3 regions of the Mesorhizobium sp. WSM4828 genome follow, and region 2 is predicted to be linked to each of the others. Evidence: predicted binding sites of a transcription regulator. Region 2 holds the regulator's gene; each other region holds the start of a gene.

Region 1 (5,781 bases), on a different contig from region 2:
GAAAGCGAGGATTTTCGAGATTCGGCCGGTTTCGACCTGGGTGCCGTCATGGTGCAGGACCTTGACCGCCTGGTTGGATTTCAGCGTGCCGGATTCGATACGGCCGGTGATGATGCGGCCGAGGAACGGATTGGCTTCCAGGATGGTGCCGATCATGCGGAACGGCCCAGGATGAACGGTCGGCGCCGGCACGTGCTTGATGACGAGGTCGAACAGCGGCGCCAGAGCCTGGTCCTTCGGACCTTCGGGGTTTTCCGAGACCCAGCCGTCGCGGCCTGAACCGTAAAGGATAGGGAAGTCGAGCTGCTCGTCGGTGGCGTCAAGTGCTGCAAAGAGGTCGAACACCTCGTTGACCACTTCGACATAGCGGGCATCCGGCCGGTCGATCTTGTTGATGACGACGATCGGCTTCAATCCGACCTTGAGTGCCTTGCCGACCACGAATTTGGTCTGCGGCATCGGCCCCTCGGCGGCGTCGACCAGCACGATGGCCGAATCCACCATCGACAGGATGCGCTCGACCTCGCCGCCGAAGTCGGCATGGCCGGGTGTGTCGACGATGTTGATGCGGGTGTCCTTCCAGTCGACCGAGGTCGCCTTGGCCAGGATGGTGATGCCGCGTTCCTTTTCGAGATCGTTCGAATCCATGGCGCGTTCGGCAACACGCTGGTTGTCGCGGAACGAGCCGGACTGTTTCAGAAGCTGGTCGACGAGGGTGGTTTTTCCATGGTCGACGTGCGCGATGATCGCGATATTGCGGATTTTCATGTTTTGGTCTCGGGAGCGTTGCAGGCAGCAGGCCAAAAGGCGCTGCCTCTTTCGGTTGGGCGGCTCATACAGGGTTTTTCGCAATTGCGAAAGAGGAGGCGAGCCACCAAATAAAGTCACCAAATCTTAAATGTCTTGGTGTGAAGTGGAATTATTAACCAAGGCGGAACCTTTCATGGTCCGGACAGTTCGAATTTCATGATCGAGATAGGCAACAGACTCCGGCCGATTTTGGCATGTAGCGCACTCGCCGTCCTCCTCGCGGCAGGCGCGGCGCAGTCGGCGGCGTCGTTCAAGGAGACGCGGACTGCTTTGCCGTCCGACAAGCGGTCGGCGGAGCAGCTTTTTGCCGATGCTCCCGACGGCGTCGATCCGGTGGTGACTGGGCCGGTCAGCACCGCCTTCAAGCAGCGGCAGCAAAATGCCGGATGCGACAGCGCCGTCTGGCCCAACATTCCCGTCGTCTGCTATCCCGATTGATATACGTCCTACCCTCGGGCTGGCCCGAGGGTAGGACGCAATCACTCACGCCGACCGCACCGGATCGAGCGTGACCTTGTAGAGTTCGCTGTCGTCGCGATCCATCAGCCGCACCGTCAACTGCTCGGTGGCGCCGTCGATGTCGACGAGCCCGAAGAACTGCAGGCCGGCCGACGGCGGCAGGTTTTGACCCTGTTCGGCAGTCGGTGCCTTTATGAACTTCAGCTCCGGGCCGAATGTCATGTCGAAACCATTAGGCCCGAAGGTGCCGGAATGGATCGGACCCGAAACGAATTCCCAAAACGGGTTGAAGTCCTGGAACTGCGCCTTGTCCGGATTGTAGTAATGCGCGGCTGTGTAATGCACGTCTGCGGTGAGCCAGACAGTGTTGCTGATACCAGCGTTCTTTATATAGCGAAGAAGGTCGGCAATTTCCAGCTCACGCCCCTTGGCCGGGCCATTGTCGCCATTGCTGACCGCCTCGGCCCCTACCTTCTTGGTGCCGTCGTTCCAGACGACGAGGCCGAGCGGCATGTCGGCGGCGATGATTTTCCAGGTTGCGTTGGAATTCGCCAGTTCACGCTTCAGCCACTTGATCTGCTGTTCACCGAGGATGCGCGATTGCGGCGTCATCGTCTCCTGCATATCCGGACCGTTGGGGCCGCGGTAGGAACGCATGTCGAGGAAGAACACGTCGAGCAGCGGACCATAGACGATCTTGCGGTAGACGCGGCCGGGCTCCGACGGCTCGTAACGGATCGTCGTCATTTCATGGAAGGCGCGCGCCGCACGTGCCGCCAGCACATGGATCGATTTTTCGGTGTAGCGGTCGTCGGCGCTCAGGTCCTTCGAATCCGACCAGTTGTTCAGCACCTCATGGTCGTCCCACTGATAGAAGGTCGGGCAGATGGCGTTGAGCCCCAGCACGTTCCTGTCCATCAAATTGTACTTCCACTGGCCGCGGTACTCGTCCAGCGTCTCGGCAACCTTGCGCTTCTCGTCGATCAGCACTGTGTTTTTCCATTTGCCGCCACTGGGCAGGTCGACCTCGTCCTTCATCGCGCCATCGGCATAGACCGTGTCGCCCGAATGCAGGAAGAAGTTGGGCGTGTGCTTGGCGATCGTGGCGTAGGTCTTCATGCCGGTCTCGTCGATGCCCCAGCCTTGGCCGGCGGTGTCGCCCGACCAGGCGAAACGAATGTCGCGCTTCGAGGCAGGTGCCGTGCGGAAGCGGCCGACGATCGGCTCGGACACGACATTGATATCGGCAAGATCGGCCGCGACCATGCGGTAGAAAATGTCCTGGTCGGAAGCGAGCTCGGTAAGCAGCCGCTTCACTGTATAATCGCTGGCCGGCGAGGTATCGAGCGGCGCTAAGCGGACGGCATTGGCGAAGCTTTCCGTCGACGACACTTCGAACATGACGCGCGACGGCCGGTCCGTGCGCGTCCAGACCATGCCGCTGGTCGCGTCGACGTCGCCGGACTGGATGCCATGGGTGAAAGCCGGGCGCTGATTGGCGCGCGAGTAATAGGGAAGGGCGAGGCCCGACGCGCCGACCAGGCCAACGGCGCTGGCCGACGTGACGAAAGCGCGCCGCGTCATCGAAATCTTGTTCATGGCTGTCTCCTGGATGGCGTTGAACGTCGCCGCCAAGCTCCAGCTTCAATGTTTCAGGCACATTTCGAAACGATGAAGGTTTGATAACAGTGAACAGGCTGGCGAATCTCCCTCCTTGAGGGGGAGATGTCGCCGAAAGGCGACAGAGGGGTCGTCTCGCGAGAAGCGCCGACCTCCTGCGTCTGCTATACGGGGGCCTGGCCCGGTCGGACCGACCCCCTCTGGCTGCTTCGCGGCCATCTCCCCCTCAAGAGGGGAGATTAGCGCTCAGCCGTTGCAGCTCAAGCCGCCTGCGGTTCCGGATCAAACGCCGGGCGGGCGGTATTGATCAGCAGCGATATGCAGGCGGCGGCTATTGCCGTCATGCCGGCGATCAGGAAGGCAAGCTCGTAGTTGCCTTGCAGCTCGCGCATGGTGCCGCCGAAAAAGGCCGCCGTCGCCGCACCGACCTGATGGCCGGCGACGATCCAGCCGAAGACGATCGGCCCGCTGCGGTCGCCGAACGCCTCGTTGGAAAGCCTGAGCGTCGGCGGCACCGTGGCGATCCAGTCCAATCCGTAAAACACGGCGAAGATGATCAGGCTGGTCGCCGAGAAGCCGGAATAGGGCAAATAGATCAGCGACAGGCCGCGGATGCCGTAATAGACGCCGAGCAGCTTGCGCGGGTCGAAACGGTCGGTGAGCCAGCCCGACAGCGTCGTGCCGATCAGGTCGAAAATGCCCATCATCGACAGCAGGCCGGCGGCCTGCACTTCGCCGATGCCCATGTCGCCGCAAAAGGCGATCAGATGCGTGCCGACCAGCCCGTTGGTGGTGAAGCCGCAAACAAAGAAGGTAGCAAACAGGTACCAGAACACACGCGTACCGGCGGCTCGGCGCAACGTGCTCAGCGTATGCGCGAGGAAATTGCCTTGCGAGGCCGGCGGCACCGGCGGCACGTCGTCGGCCTCGGCACCGTAACGCACCATGCCAATCGCAGCCGGGCGCTCCGGCACCAGCATATAAACCAGCGGCACCAAGGCAGCGGTGGCCACTGCTATGGCAAGGGCGACCGGCTTCCAGCCGCCCGACTGGGCGAGCGAGGCGAGCAGCGGCAGGAAGACCAGCAGCCCGGTGGCGCTGGAGGCCGACATCAGTCCCATCACCAAGCCGCGATTGGTCTTGAACCAGCGGTTGACGATGGTCGCGCCGAGCACGGTGGCGACAGCGCCCGAACTGATGCCGGAAAACACGCCCCAGGTGAGGAGCAGATGCCACGGCTTGGTCATCAACAGGCTGAGCGCGGTCGATCCCGACATCAAAAGCAGCGCAGCAAGCAAGGTGCGGCGCAGCCCGATCCGCTCCATCAGCGCCGCGGCAAACGGCCCGGTCAGGCCATAGAGGAAGATGCCGGTGGCCGCCGCCAGCGACACCACATCGCGCCGCCAGCCGAAACTGTTCTCCAGCGGCAGCATCATGACTGCCGGCGCCGAACGCAGACCCGCTGCGATCAGCAGGCAAAGGAAGATGACGGCGACCACGACGAAAGCGTAGCGCTGGCCAAACGGGCGGGATTGAGCTATCATGTTACTGACCGGTACGTTGCAGGAGCGCGAAACATACGTACCGACCGGTAACATTGTCAACCAGCTAATCGGCAGACCAGGCATGAAAAGCATTGAACCAACGATCAAGGCCAATGACGCACCGCCGCCTCGCGCCGCCGAACGGATTCTCCAGGTCGCGCGCGACCTGTTCTACCGGCAAGGCATCAGGGCGATCGGCGTCGATGAGATCGTACGGCGTGCCGGCGTCACCAAGCCCAGCCTCTACCGCAGCTTTCCGTCCAAGGACGAGTTGGCCGCATCCTACCTCCGGCACTATGACCTCGAATTCTGGGAGCGTTTCGACGAGGCGGTGGACGCCCATCCCGGCGACCCACGCGCCCAGATCGTCGCTTTTCTGACGCGTGTCGGCAAGCGCACGCAAAGGCCCGATTATCGCGGCTGCGGCATGACCAATGCCGCGGTCGAATATCCCGAACCTGGCCATCCGGCCCGCGTCGTGAGCGAGGCCAACAAGCAGGAACTGCGCCGCCGCCTGCGCGCCATGGCGGCAGCGATGGGCGCCGGCGACGCCGACACGCTGGGCGACGGGCTGCTGCTGCTGATCGAGGGCGCCTATATTAGCGGCCAGCTGTTCGGTGCCGGCGGACCGGCGCAGTCGGTGGCCCGCAACGCCGACCTTCTGATAGAGGCAAGCTTGAAGAAATAGTGTTCCGTTTACCAGACCACTGTGAGCAGCCTGGCTTCGTCTAGGCTGCTGTTAAATTTGACGGTACGCTGCGGCAGCCGAACCGAGTTGTCCGCCATGCGCGCGCTTTCGATCCTGCTTGTCCTCGCCGGTTCCTGCCAGGCGGCCCGGGCCAGCGAGATATCCAGCGTCTATACCGATCTCGATTGGGAAAAGGACTGCGTCACCTATGCCCAGGCGGAAGAAGGCGACGGCGACTGGGCCGATCTCGCCTGTTCGGGCTACCGCGGTTACCCGGTGCTGGTTTCCTACGACGACGCGCGGGAATCGCTGTTCTACGGCTTTCCACCTGGCGATATGACCACGGTCTGGGAAAGCTTTTCCGCCCTCAATTCGGCTGGACCCAAAGTCGAGTGGCGGATCGAGACCAACGGCAAAACTGCCATTCCCTTCGCCGTCATTCATCGTCGCTCGATCAGCGATACCGAGGGCGAGAACAAGTCGACGGAAGTGCTGATCGTCGCCAAGGTTGCCCAGCCTGACGCCCACGAAGGCTGCACGATCGGCCTTGTGCTCGCCACGGGCAATCCCGCCGCCAACGATCAAGCGCGCAAGCTTGCCGACGAAAAGGCACGCACCTTCGCCTGCGGCAAGGACAAGCGTGAGGTGCTTGGCAACACG
Region 2 (5,781 bases):
TTGTTGTCGTTCGCCGTCAGGAATTGTTCCATGTTCTTCTGGGCGTTGGCCGGCAGCCAGCCGTCGGTATAGGCCTCGCCGACATTCTTGATCTTGCCGCTGTCGATAGCGTCCTTCAGCACTTCCATCGAACCGGCAAACAGGAAATCGGCATTCGGATCGGCACCCGAGCCCTTGATGAAGACGTAGTTGCCTTCCGGCTTCACCTTGAACACTTCGCGGGCCTGCATGCGGCCGACTTCCTTGTTATCAAAGGTCAGGTAAAAGACGTCCTTGTTCTCGATCAGCCGGTCGTAGCCGACAACCGGAATACCTTCGTCCAGCGCCTTTTGCACGGCTGGCCCGATGGCTGAAGCGTCCTGGGCCAGGATGATCAGTGCGTTGGCGCCCTGCGAGATCAGGCTCTCGACGTCGGTGAGCTGCTTGCCGGGGTTGGACTGCGCGTCGGCGGAAATATACTTGTCGCCTGCGGCCTCGATGGCCGCCTTCATTGCGGCCTCGTCGGTCTTCCAGCGCTCTTCCTGGAAGTTCGACCAGGAGACGCCGATGACCTTGTCTTTAGCCTGCGCCACCGACGCCAGCGCCAGCGTCATGGCGACACCCGCCAGAATGGCGGTCGTGAATTTCTTCATCATATCCTCCCTGCGCCGCGTACGGCGTGACCAATTGGCTCAAAGACCACCTTAGAAGCTCTAATTTTTTCGAGCCTCGAAAAAATACTGGCCCGATCTCCGGCTGCTGTCAACATCGATTCTGATGGATTTTGATGACTCTGCGAGTTTTTTCGAGCGTCGGAATAAACGATGACAGCGCCACCGGCATCTGACACTATTTGCCTGCATCCGACACTATTTGTCGGACATTACCGACGGCTTCCGGTTCATGAGCGGCCGCGGCAACCGGGAGGAAAGCAAAACGATGTCGGTCGGAATCCGCCATGACGATTTGCGCCGGCGCAACCGGGCGATGGTGATCTCGGCGGTGCGCCGGGCCGGCCAGCCATCGCGTACTGAGATCGCAGCAACCACCGGCCTCAGCCATTCGACCATATCGGCGATCTCCTCCGACCTGATACGGGAAGGCATCCTCGCCGAGAGCAAGGCAAGCGAGCCCGTTTCGTTGAAACGCGGTCGTCCGCAGGTCGGCCTCGCCCTCAACCCGGAAGCTGCGGCGGTGTTGACCGTGGTGTTGTCGCTGAATTTCCTGTCGGCCGCCATTATCGACTATGCGGGACAGGTGGTCGCCGAGGAACAGCGCCGGCTGGACACGCTGACCATGCCGCGCGACGAGTTGATCCGTGAATGCATGGCCATCGTCCGGCGCCGGCTTGAGGATCCAGACCTTGACGTCCGCAGTGTCGCCCGCATCGCGCTGGCTATCCAGGGCATTACCGACTCCCCTGCACGCGCCATGCTGTGGTCGCCGATCACGCCGCAGACCGACATCGCCTTTGCCGACATGCTGGAGGACGAATTCGGCATCCCGGCAACGGTGGAGAACGACTGCAACATGATGGCGGTGGCTTTGCGCTGGCGCAATCCGGATCGCTATCGCGACGACTTCATCGCCATCCTGCTTTCGCATGGCATCGGCATGGGGCTGGTGCTGAAGGGCGAACTGTTCACCGGCACGCATTCCTCGGGCGGCGAATTTGGCCACATGATCCATCGTCCGGGCGGCGCGCTCTGCCGTTGCGGGCGGCGCGGCTGCATCGAGGCCTATGCCGGCAACTACGCCATCTGGCGCAACGCCAGGCAGATGAGCGAAGACAGCGAACCGGTCGCCGACGTCAGCGACGCCGACATGCGCGCACTGGCGGCCCGGGCGCGCGAGAAGGATGGGCCGGAACGCGAGGCCTACCGCAAGGCCGGCGAAGCGCTGGGTTTCGGTCTCGGCTCGCTGTTCGCGCTGATCGATCCGGCGCCGGTCGCGATGGTCGGCGCCAGTGCCGCTGCCTTCGATCTGATCGAGCCGGCCTTGCGCGAGGCCATCGCCCAGACCGCCGGTGGCCAGCATTCGGGCTCGATCTCCTTCGACACCGAACCAAACGAATTGCCGCTGATCCGCGAAGGCTGCGCGATGCGGGCGTTAAGCTTCGTCGACCAGGAGATTTTCGCGCCGGGCGCGCAAATGAGGCCCGGCGTCAGAAAGCACGTAGCCTGACCAGGCGGATCAATCTTCCCTGATCGCATAACCGGCACCGCGGATGGTGCGGATGACATCCGGCATGCGGCCGTTGTTGACCGCTTTGCGCAGCCGGCCGACATGCACGTCCACTGTGCGTTCGTCGATATAGATCGTCTCGCCCCAGACATTATCGAGCAACTGGCTGCGCGAGAACACGCGGCCCGGATGCCGCATCATGAATTCGAGCAGCCGGAATTCGGTCGGCCCGAGCCTGATCTCGCTCTTCTTGCGATAGACCCTGTGCGATTCGCGATCGAGCACGATGTCGCCGACCTTCAGCACGCTGGACAGCACTTCCGGCTTGGCGCGGCGCAGCAGCGCCTTGACCCTGGCCATGAATTCCGGCGTCGAAAACGGTTTGACCAGATAGTCGTCGGCGCCGGTCGAAAGACCGCGCACCCGGTCGCTCTCCTCGCCGCGCGCGGTCAGCATGATGATCGGCAACCGCTCGGTTTCGGGGCGCACCCGCAACCGACGACAGAGCTCGATGCCGGAAACCGCTGGTATCATCCAGTCGAGCACCAGAAGGTCGGGCACATTCTCCTGTAAACGGATCTCGGCTTCGTCGCCGCGTGTCACTACCTCGACCTGGTAGCCTTCGGATTCGAGATTGTAGCGGAGCAGCACACCCAACGGCTCCTCGTCCTCCACCACCATTATGCGTGGTGCGATCATCGGCTGGGCACCCCCATCATGTCACCGGCGCGGACATTGTCGTTTCGTCCTGCTTCGGACGATTGACCGGCAATTGCTCGCCGGTCAGCACATAGTACGCATTTTCGGCGATGTTGGTAACATGGTCGCCGATCCGCTCCAGATTCTTGGCGCAGAACAGCAGATGCGTGCAAGCAGTGATGTTGCGCGGATCTTCCATCATGTAGGTCAACAGCTCGCGGAACACGGACGTGTATTTGACGTCGATGCGCTCGTCGGCGGCACGCAGCTTGGCCAACGCGGCCGCATCGCCTGCAGCATATTCCTCGATAACGCCCTGCACCTGGATGAGCACCAGCTGCGCCATCGCGTCGATGGAATGCGACAAGTCGCGCGGCGTGACGCTGAGGCCGACCGCACTCACACGCTTGGCGATATTCTTGGCAAGGTCGCCGATGCGTTCGAGGTCGCCGGCCATGCGGATCGCTCCGACCACATGGCGGAGATCGTGGGCCATCGGCTGGCGTTTGGCGATCAGGGTGATGGCGCGGTCGTCCAGTTCGCGTTGACGCGCATCCATGATGGCGTCGTCGGAAACGACGCGTTGCGCCAACACGTTGTCGGAATTCAACAGGGCCTTGGTCGCCCCGCCGACCATCGAACCGGCGAGGTCGGCCATGTCGCGGATCAGCTTGCTGATCTGCTCGAGATCCTCGTCGAAAGAAGCGACTGTGTGTTCGCCCATGGTCCTGTCCTCATATGCATGATCGGAACGGCTCAGCCGAAGCGGCCGGTGATGTAATCCTGCGTGCGCTTCTCTCGGGGCGACGTGAAGATCTTCTCGGTCCGGTCGAACTCGACCAGTTCACCCAGATACATGAAGGCGGTCTGGCGCGACACGCGCGCCGCCTGCTGCATGTTGTGGGTGACGATGACGATCGTGTAGTCGGCTTGCAATTCGTCGATCAGCTCCTCGATTTTTGCGGTCGACAACGGGTCGAGTGCGGACGCCGGTTCGTCGAGCAGAATGACTTCCGGCTTCACCGCCACGGTGCGGGCGATGCAGAGCCGCTGCTGCTGGCCGCCGGACAGGCTCAAGCCGCTGGCGTTGAGCTTGTCCTTGACCTCGCTCCACAGCGCGGCGCGCTTCAACGCCTGTTCGACGCGGCCGTCCATCTCGGACTTGCCGAGGTTCTCGTAGAGCCTGACGCCGAAGGCGATGTTCTCGTAGATCGACATCGGGAACGGCGTCGGCTTCTGGAACACCATGCCGATCTTGGTGCGCAGCAGATTGAGATCTTGCGACCGGTCGAGAATGTTCTTGCCGTCGAGCAGCACCTGGCCCTCGGCCGTCTGTTTCGGGTAGAGCTCATAGATGCGGTTGAACACACGCAGCAGCGTCGATTTCCCGCAGCCCGATGGGCCGATGAAGGCCGTGACACTGCGCTCGGGCAGCGACAGGCTAATGTCCTTCAGCGCCTTGCTCTGGCCGTAGTAGAAGTTGAGGTTCTTGACCTCGATCTTCGTCTTCTCGGCGACCGTTTCGGTCATCGTCATGTCTGGGGACAACATCTGCGTCATCTGTCCTCTCTGCGTCCGGTAAGGCTGCGGGCGAGGATGCTCAAGCCCAGAACCGTCAGGGTGATTATGAGTGCGCCGGTCCACGCCAGCTGCTGCCATTCCTCGTAAGGGCTGAGAGCGAACTGGAAGATGGTCACCGGCAGGCTGGCCATCGGCGCGTTGATATTGCTCGACCAGAACTGGTTGTTGAGCGCAGTGAAGAGCAGCGGCGCCGTCTCGCCGGAAATGCGTGCTATCGCCAGCAATATGCCGGTAACGATGCCGGACAATGCGGCGCGATAGGCGACCGAACGGATCACCACCCAGCGCGGCGCGCCGATCGCGGCGCCGGCTTCGCGCAACGCGTTCGGTACCAGGTTGAGCATGTCTTCGGTGGTGCGCACGACCACCGGAATGACCAGGATGGCAAGCGCCACGGCACCGGCAATGGCCGAGAAATGCCCCATTGGCCGCACCATCAATTCATAGACGAACAAGCCGATGATGATCGACGGCGCCGACAACAGGATGTCGTTGATGAAGCGGACGACGGTGGTGATGCGCGAGAAACGTCCATACTCGGCCATGTAGGTTCCCGCCAGCACGCCGATCGGCGTGCCGACGACAACCGCGATGATCGTCATCAGCAGGCTGCCGGCGATGGCGTTGAGCAGGCCGCCCGCCTCGCCGGGTGGTGGCGTCATCTCGGTGAAGACCGCGAACGAAAGCCCGGCTGTGCCCTTATAGACCAGTGCGCCGAGGATGAGCGCCAGCCAGGCAAGCCCGATACCGGCAGCGACGACGCAAAGCGCCATCATCACCGAATTCCTGGCTTTGCGGCGGCTGTGGAGCGATGAGGATGTCGACATCGGTCAGGCTCCCGTACGGGCGTCGATCCGCATCAGCATATAGCGGGCGGCGGCAAGGATCAGGAAGGTGATGACGAACAGGATCAGGCCGAGCGAAACCAGCGAGGAGGTGTAGAGATCGCCGTCGGCTTCGGTGAATTCATTGGCGATGGTGGCCGAGATGGTCGTGCCCGGCGCGAACAGGGAGGCACTGATGCGGTGGGCGTTGCCGATGACGAAGGTCACCGCCATGGTCTCACCGAGCGCGCGGCCGAGGCCAAGCATGACGCCGCCCATGATGCCGATGCGGGTATAGGGAATGACCACGCGCCGGGTCACTTCCCAGGTCGTACATCCGATGCCGTAAGCCGATTCCTTCAGCACCGCCGGCACCGTATCGAAGACGTCTTTGGTGATCGAGGTGATGAATGGCAACACCATGATGGCGAGGATCAGCGCCGAGGTCAGAAGTCCGATGCCGTAAGGAGGGCCGGCGAAAAGGCTGGATAGTCCCGGTACGCCGTGAAAGATG
Region 3 (5,781 bases), on a different contig from region 2:
AGCAGGTGGCCAATCGACGATTTGGTCGACGACATCGATATCTTCGAGGCGGCGTTGCCGACCAGCCGCTCGACGGCGCCGAGTTCGATCGTATCGGCCATGGTCGATGTGCCGTGCGCGTTGATGTAGTCGACATCGGCCGGCGTCAGCTTCGCCCGATTCAGCGCCGCGGTCATGCAACGGAAAGCGCCGTCGCCATCCTCGGCGGGCGCGGTGATGTGATAGGCGTCACCGGTCAGACCGTAGCCGGTGACCTCGGCATAGATCTTGGCTCCGCGGGCCTTGGCGTGTTCGAGTTCCTCGAGCACGACAACACCGGCGCCCTCTCCCATGACGAAGCCGTCGCGATCGCGATCATAGGGGCGTGAGGCCGTTTGCGGCGCGTCGTTTCGCTCGGTGGAGAGCGCGCGGCAAGCGGCGAACCCGGCGATCGAGAGTCTCGTCACCGGCGCTTCGGCGCCGCCCGCGACCATAACGTCGGCATCGCCCCAGATGATCAGCCGGGCGGCATCGCCGATGGCATGCGCACCGGTCGAGCAAGCGGTGACGACGGCATGGTTGGGGCCTTTCAGCCCATGCCGGATCGAGACCTGACCGGAAACGAGGTTGATGATCTGGCCGGGAATGAAGAACGGGCTGATGCGGCGCGGACCGCGTTCCTTGAGGATCATCGCATTCTCGGCGATGCCTTCGATGCCGCCGATGCCCGAACCGATCAGGACGCCGGTGGCGCACTGTTCCTCATGCGTCTTCGGCTGCCAGCCGGAATCCTTGAGTGCCTCGTCGGCGGCCGCGATCCCGTACAGGATGAAGTCGCCGACTTTGCGCAGCTCCTTCGGCTCGAGAACGGCTTCAGGATTGAAAGTGGCATTGGAGCCGTCACCGCGCGGAATGACGTGGGCGACCTTGCAGGCAAGATCTTCCACCTCGAATTCGGTGATGCGCTTGGCTGCGCTGCGGCCGGTCAGAAGCTCCTTCCAGCTGTGCTCGAAGCCCATGCCGAACGGCGAAAGCAGCCCAAGGCCCGTGACGACGACACGCCTCATCGCAGGTCCTCCCCGGTGATGACTGCAAATAGCGTCAGGCGGAGGCCTTGTCGATGTATTTCACCGCATCGCCAACAGTCAGGATGGTCTCGGCGGCGTCGTCCGGGATTTCGACACCGAACTCTTCTTCGAACGCCATGACAAGTTCGACCGTGTCGAGGCTGTCCGCGCCCAGATCATCGATGAAGCTCGCCTGCTCCGTCACCTTGTCGGCATCGACGCCAAGGTGCTCGATGACGATCTTCTTGACGCGCTCTGCGGTGTCACTCATTTGGGCATCCTCGTCTTTTGGTTGTCTGTCTTCGTTAGCGGGCAGAATGCCGCTAATCAAGCTGAAAGATGGTCCTGCCGGAAACGCAGCGGAACAGGACCGGTTTTTGCCCGAACCGCCGGGTTGCGGGCGGCATTACACGAAAAATCCCGTGCATCCAAGACGGAATGAAGCGTTTTCCCAAGTGTTTAGATCATTGCCATGCCGCCATTGACATGAATGGTCTGGCCAGTGACGTAGGCTGCCTCGTTGGAAGCTAGGTAGGCGACGGCAGAGGCGACTTCGGCGCCCGTGCCCATGCGCCGGGTCGGGATCGCCGCCATGATCGCCTCCTTCTGCTTGTCGTTGAGCTTGGCGGTCATCGCCGATTCGATGAAGCCTGGGGCGACGCAGTTGACGGTGACATTGCGGGTGGCGATCTCCTGCGCCAGCGATTTGGAAAAGCCGATCATACCGGCTTTGGAGGCGCAGTAATTGGTCTGGCCGGGATTGCCGGTGACGCCGACCACTGAGGTGATGTTGATGATGCGGCCATGGCGGCGCCGCATCATCGGATGGGTAAGCTCGCGGGTCAGCCGGAACACGGCGGTCAAGTTGACCTCGAGCACGCTATCCCAGTCGGCATCAGCCATGCGTACGAACAACCCGTCCTTGGTGATGCCGGCATTGTTGACGAGGATGTCGACGCCTTCGAGATCGGCCTCCGCCTTCTGGCCGAGCGCCTTGACGTCGTCGCGATTGGAAAGATTGGCCGGGAAAAGCTTGACCCGGTCGCCCAGTTCGGCGGCCAGCGCCTCCAGTTTCTCGATACGTGTGCCGTGCAGGCCGACGATGACGCCCTGGGCATGCAGCACGCGGGCGATCGCCTCGCCGATGCCCCCCGATGCGCCGGTGACGAGCGCCTTGCGGCCGGTCAATTCGAACATTCTTGCCTCCTGATCTGAGCGAACACCCTTCGCATGGAGCGGTGTCAAATCGCCAGTTGATTATGCAAGCTTCGCCAGCGCCGCCTCGACATCCGCCGCGGATCCGATGGCAGCGGTGGCAATGTCGCCGTTGATGCGGCGGGCCAGCCCCGACAACACCTTGCCGGCGCCCACTTCGTAAAGTGTGCCGACGCCATTGCTGCCGAACCACTCCACCGTTTCGCGCCAGCGCACGCGCCCGACCACCTGTTCGACGAGGCGGCGGGCAATCTCGTCGGGATCGCTCGTCGGGGTCACCGTAACATTAGAGACCAGCGGCACGGCGGGCGCACTCTTCGTCACGGCCGCCAGCGCCTCCCGCATGATCTCGGCCGCAGGCTTCATCAATGCCGAATGGAAGGGCGCCGAGACCTGCAGCATCAGCGCCCGCTTGGCGCCCTTCTCCGTGCATAGCTTCGCCGCCAGTTCGACCGCCGGCCTGGCGCCGGAGATCACCAGCTGGCCGCCGCCATTGTCATTGGCGATCTGGCAAACCAAGGCTTGCGCGGGATCTTTGGCGGCGCCCTGGGCGGCCTCTGCGCAAGCAGCCTCGACGTCGGCCTGTTCCAGCCCGATGATCGCCGCCATGGCGCCCTCGCCGGCCGGTACAGCCGCCTGCATGGCATTGCCGCGGATACGCAACAGCTGGGCGGCGTCGGCGACCGAAACGAAACCAGCGGCCGCAAGTGCCGAATATTCACCGAGCGAGTGGCCGGCGACATAGGTGACCTCGCCGTTCAGCGAGAAGCCGCGCGCCTCCAGCGCCCGGACTGCGGCAAGTGACACCGCCATCAGCGCCGGCTGGGCATTGGTGGTCAGCGTCAGCGTCTCTTCCGGGCCTTCCCAGATCAGCTGCGATAGTTTTTCGCCGAGCGCGTCGTCGACTTCCTCGAAGATCCGCCGCGATTCCACAAAAGTATTGGCGAGGTCCTTGCCCATGCCGACAGCCTGGCTGCCCTGCCCCGGAAAGGTGAATGCGATGGCCATCGTCGGCTCCCAGCTGCTGGTTCTCGTTGCCTGTGACGCAAGGCGTGCGGCCAAGTCAAGCCCAACCTTGACCACGTAATGTCGGCCGAGTGCCTGTTTCGGCAGGCTTTTTGGCGATCACTCATGATGAAAACCGCTCACGATTTGTTTGCTGGCTCTTCTTATTTCCGCCGCAGACGCTAGGCTTTGCGTGACAGTTCGATGACAATCGAGTGACGCTTTTGTTGCGGGCCGGGGAACTATTGAAGTGGCAAAGACCAAGCAGAGCGCAGCCGAGGCGGCGCCACAGTTTCTTGAAGGCGATCCGTCGACCGGCTATCTACCGGCGCGCAAATGGCCTGTCATCCGCTATGGCCTTATCAGCTTGCTGGCTGCGGCGATCCTGGTGTTTGCCATCGAACTGATCGTGCGCGGCAACTTTGCCGGCACCATTGATTTCTTTCTGCAGCCTTTCAAACCCGGCTGGACCACGATCATCATTTTTGCGCTGATCCTCATCGGCCTCGACGCCGTGCTCGGCCGCAGCCATCAGAGCCTGATGATCGTCGCGCCGCTGACATTGTCGCTGGCGTTCGTCGGCCACCAGAAGTCGCTCTATCTCGGCGATCCGCTCTATCCGACCGATTTCCTCTATTCCCGGCAGATCGTGGCACTGATGCCGCTCCTGGTACGCGATCGCCCGGGAACCGCCATTGCCCTGGCGATCGGCATTGTCGGCGGGCTGTCGCTGCTCGTGTATGGCTGGCGGCTATGGCGCCGCCGCGTTCCGGCACTCAGCCACAAGGGCCGCCTTGCCCGGCTGACGCTGACGGTGCCGCTGATCGCCTTCTTCGTCTCCATCATGGACTATGCCACTTTCTCGTGGACGCGCGACCGGCTGCAGATCATCCCGATCATGTGGGACCAGAAGGAAAACTATGCCTCAAACGGTTTTGCGCTCGCCTTCGCGCTGAACGTCCCGATGGCCCACGTCTCGGCGCCGCCCGGCTATTCCGACAAGGCGATCGAAGCGATAGGCAAACCGCAGGTAACGGCCTCGGTACCCGCCGAGAAGCCCGACATCATCGTCGTCATGAGCGAATCCTTCTGGGATCCGACCAAGCTGCCCGGTGTCACCATCACGCCCGACCCTATCCCCAATGTGCGGGCACTGCGCACGGGCTACATGTTCTCGCCCGAGTTCGGCGGCATGACGGCCAACATCGAGTTCGAGGCCCTGACCGGCTTTTCCAACGCCTTCCTGCCGGCGGGCAGCATTCCCTACCAGCAATATGTGCGGACACCGACCCCCTCGCTGGCGACCTTCCTGAAAAGTCAGGGCTACCGGGCACGCGCCATCCATCCCGGAACCAACTGGTTCTGGAACCGGGGAGCCGTCTATGCCGATTTCGGCTTCAACGACTTCAAATCCGAGGAGACGTTGCCGCCCATGCAGAAGCGCGGACCGCTCGCGTCGGACGCAGCTATGACGGACGAGATCATCCACGAGGCCGATACCAGCGCCGAGCCGGTCTTCTTTTTCGCCGTCAGCCTGCAGAACCACGGACCATATGAGCCGTATCGCTATAACAATCCGACCCACAAGGTGCAGGCGCCGATCAGCCAATGGGCGCGTGAATCGCTGTTGAGCTATGCCGAAGGCTCTTCCGACGCGGACCGCGGCCTCGAGCGGCTGATCGAATGGGCGAAGAAACGCGAGCGGCCGACCGTCATCGCCTTCTTCGGCGACCATCTGCCGCCGCTTGGGCCGGTCTACGTCGAGACCGGCTTCCTGAAGGACAATGTCGCGCCGCGCAAGGAGGCGGCCGACCAGATGCTGCTGCACCACCAGACGCCGTTGATCGTCTGGTCGAACCGCAGCGGCCCGGCCGAGGATCTGGGCGCCGTCAGCCCGGCCTTTCTGCCCTACCATATCCTCAAGACGGCCGGCATCAGTCATCCCTATTACACCGGCTTCCTCGGCCAGTTGCGGGATCGCTACCGCGTTATCGACCGCAATCTGCTTTTGGCACCGGGGGGCGACGCCACCCCGGATTGGTCGCGTCGAAAAGAGATCGATCCGGCAATCCGCGACTTCCGTCTGCTGCAATACGACATGATGTTCGGCAAGCGCCACGCGGCACCCGATTTCTTCCCCGAAACCACAGGCAAAGTGGCTGCACACACGAGTTGAGCGGTGGCGGCGGGAGAGCGGCCGACGTCGTTCAGTTCGTCAAGTGCAGCTGCGAAATCGAGCTTCCGATCTTCAGGAAGACGCTTTCGAGCTGACTGACGTCGTTGGTCGGGTAATAATCCGACGGCGACGATGCGCAGGCCTCGTAGAGCTTGCGGTTGGCTGCGGTGTCGGCCTGCAGCAGCACTGTGAAGATCTGCACGTCCTGCTTCTTCAGCGTGTTGCATATATTGGTTGTCCAATCGTCGACATTGCGCGCAGCCGCGGTCTGGTCGCTGGATCCAAACCGACCCGAGGCCAGGAATCCGTAGGAGCCATAGTCCGACTTCTGTGGCGTAT

The links. Region 2 encodes PhoB, which activates phosphate uptake and scavenging genes when phosphate is short. Its sites were predicted from a motif close to TGTCATNNANCTGTCAT; they were not measured.
Region 1: a site for PhoB is predicted at 2,941-2,957, ahead of AC0L2X_RS05700 (alkaline phosphatase D family protein). Genes of this name have one in related genera too.
Region 3: a site for PhoB is predicted at 3,460-3,476, ahead of AC0L2X_RS04020 (LTA synthase family protein). Genes of this name have one in related genera too.

The regions. Positions count from the first base shown of each region.
Region 1 covers NZ_JBVVQK010000003.1:195,158-200,938, reverse strand. The annotation lists gene typA (translational GTPase TypA) at 1-768, opposite strand, end outside; gene AC0L2X_RS05705 (hypothetical protein) at 967-1,248, shown strand; gene AC0L2X_RS05700 (alkaline phosphatase D family protein) at 1,294-2,868, opposite strand; gene AC0L2X_RS05695 (MFS transporter) at 3,150-4,433, opposite strand; gene AC0L2X_RS05690 (TetR/AcrR family transcriptional regulator) at 4,516-5,121, shown strand; gene AC0L2X_RS05685 (hypothetical protein) at 5,218-5,781, shown strand, end outside.
Region 2 covers NZ_JBVVQK010000012.1:117,432-123,212, forward strand. The annotation lists gene xylF (D-xylose ABC transporter substrate-binding protein) at 1-632, opposite strand, end outside; gene AC0L2X_RS16180 (ROK family protein) at 919-2,163, shown strand; gene phoB (phosphate regulon transcriptional regulator PhoB) at 2,173-2,862, opposite strand; gene phoU (phosphate signaling complex protein PhoU) at 2,879-3,586, opposite strand; gene pstB (phosphate ABC transporter ATP-binding protein PstB) at 3,619-4,422, opposite strand; gene pstA (phosphate ABC transporter permease PstA) at 4,419-5,270, opposite strand; gene pstC (phosphate ABC transporter permease subunit PstC) at 5,274-5,781, opposite strand, start outside.
Region 3 covers NZ_JBVVQK010000002.1:267,490-273,270, reverse strand. The annotation lists gene fabF (beta-ketoacyl-ACP synthase II) at 1-1,046, opposite strand, end outside; gene AC0L2X_RS04035 (acyl carrier protein) at 1,081-1,317, opposite strand; gene fabG (3-oxoacyl-[acyl-carrier-protein] reductase) at 1,506-2,243, opposite strand; gene fabD (ACP S-malonyltransferase) at 2,304-3,269, opposite strand; gene AC0L2X_RS04020 (LTA synthase family protein) at 3,517-5,442, shown strand; gene AC0L2X_RS04015 (pilus assembly protein) at 5,474-5,781, opposite strand, start outside.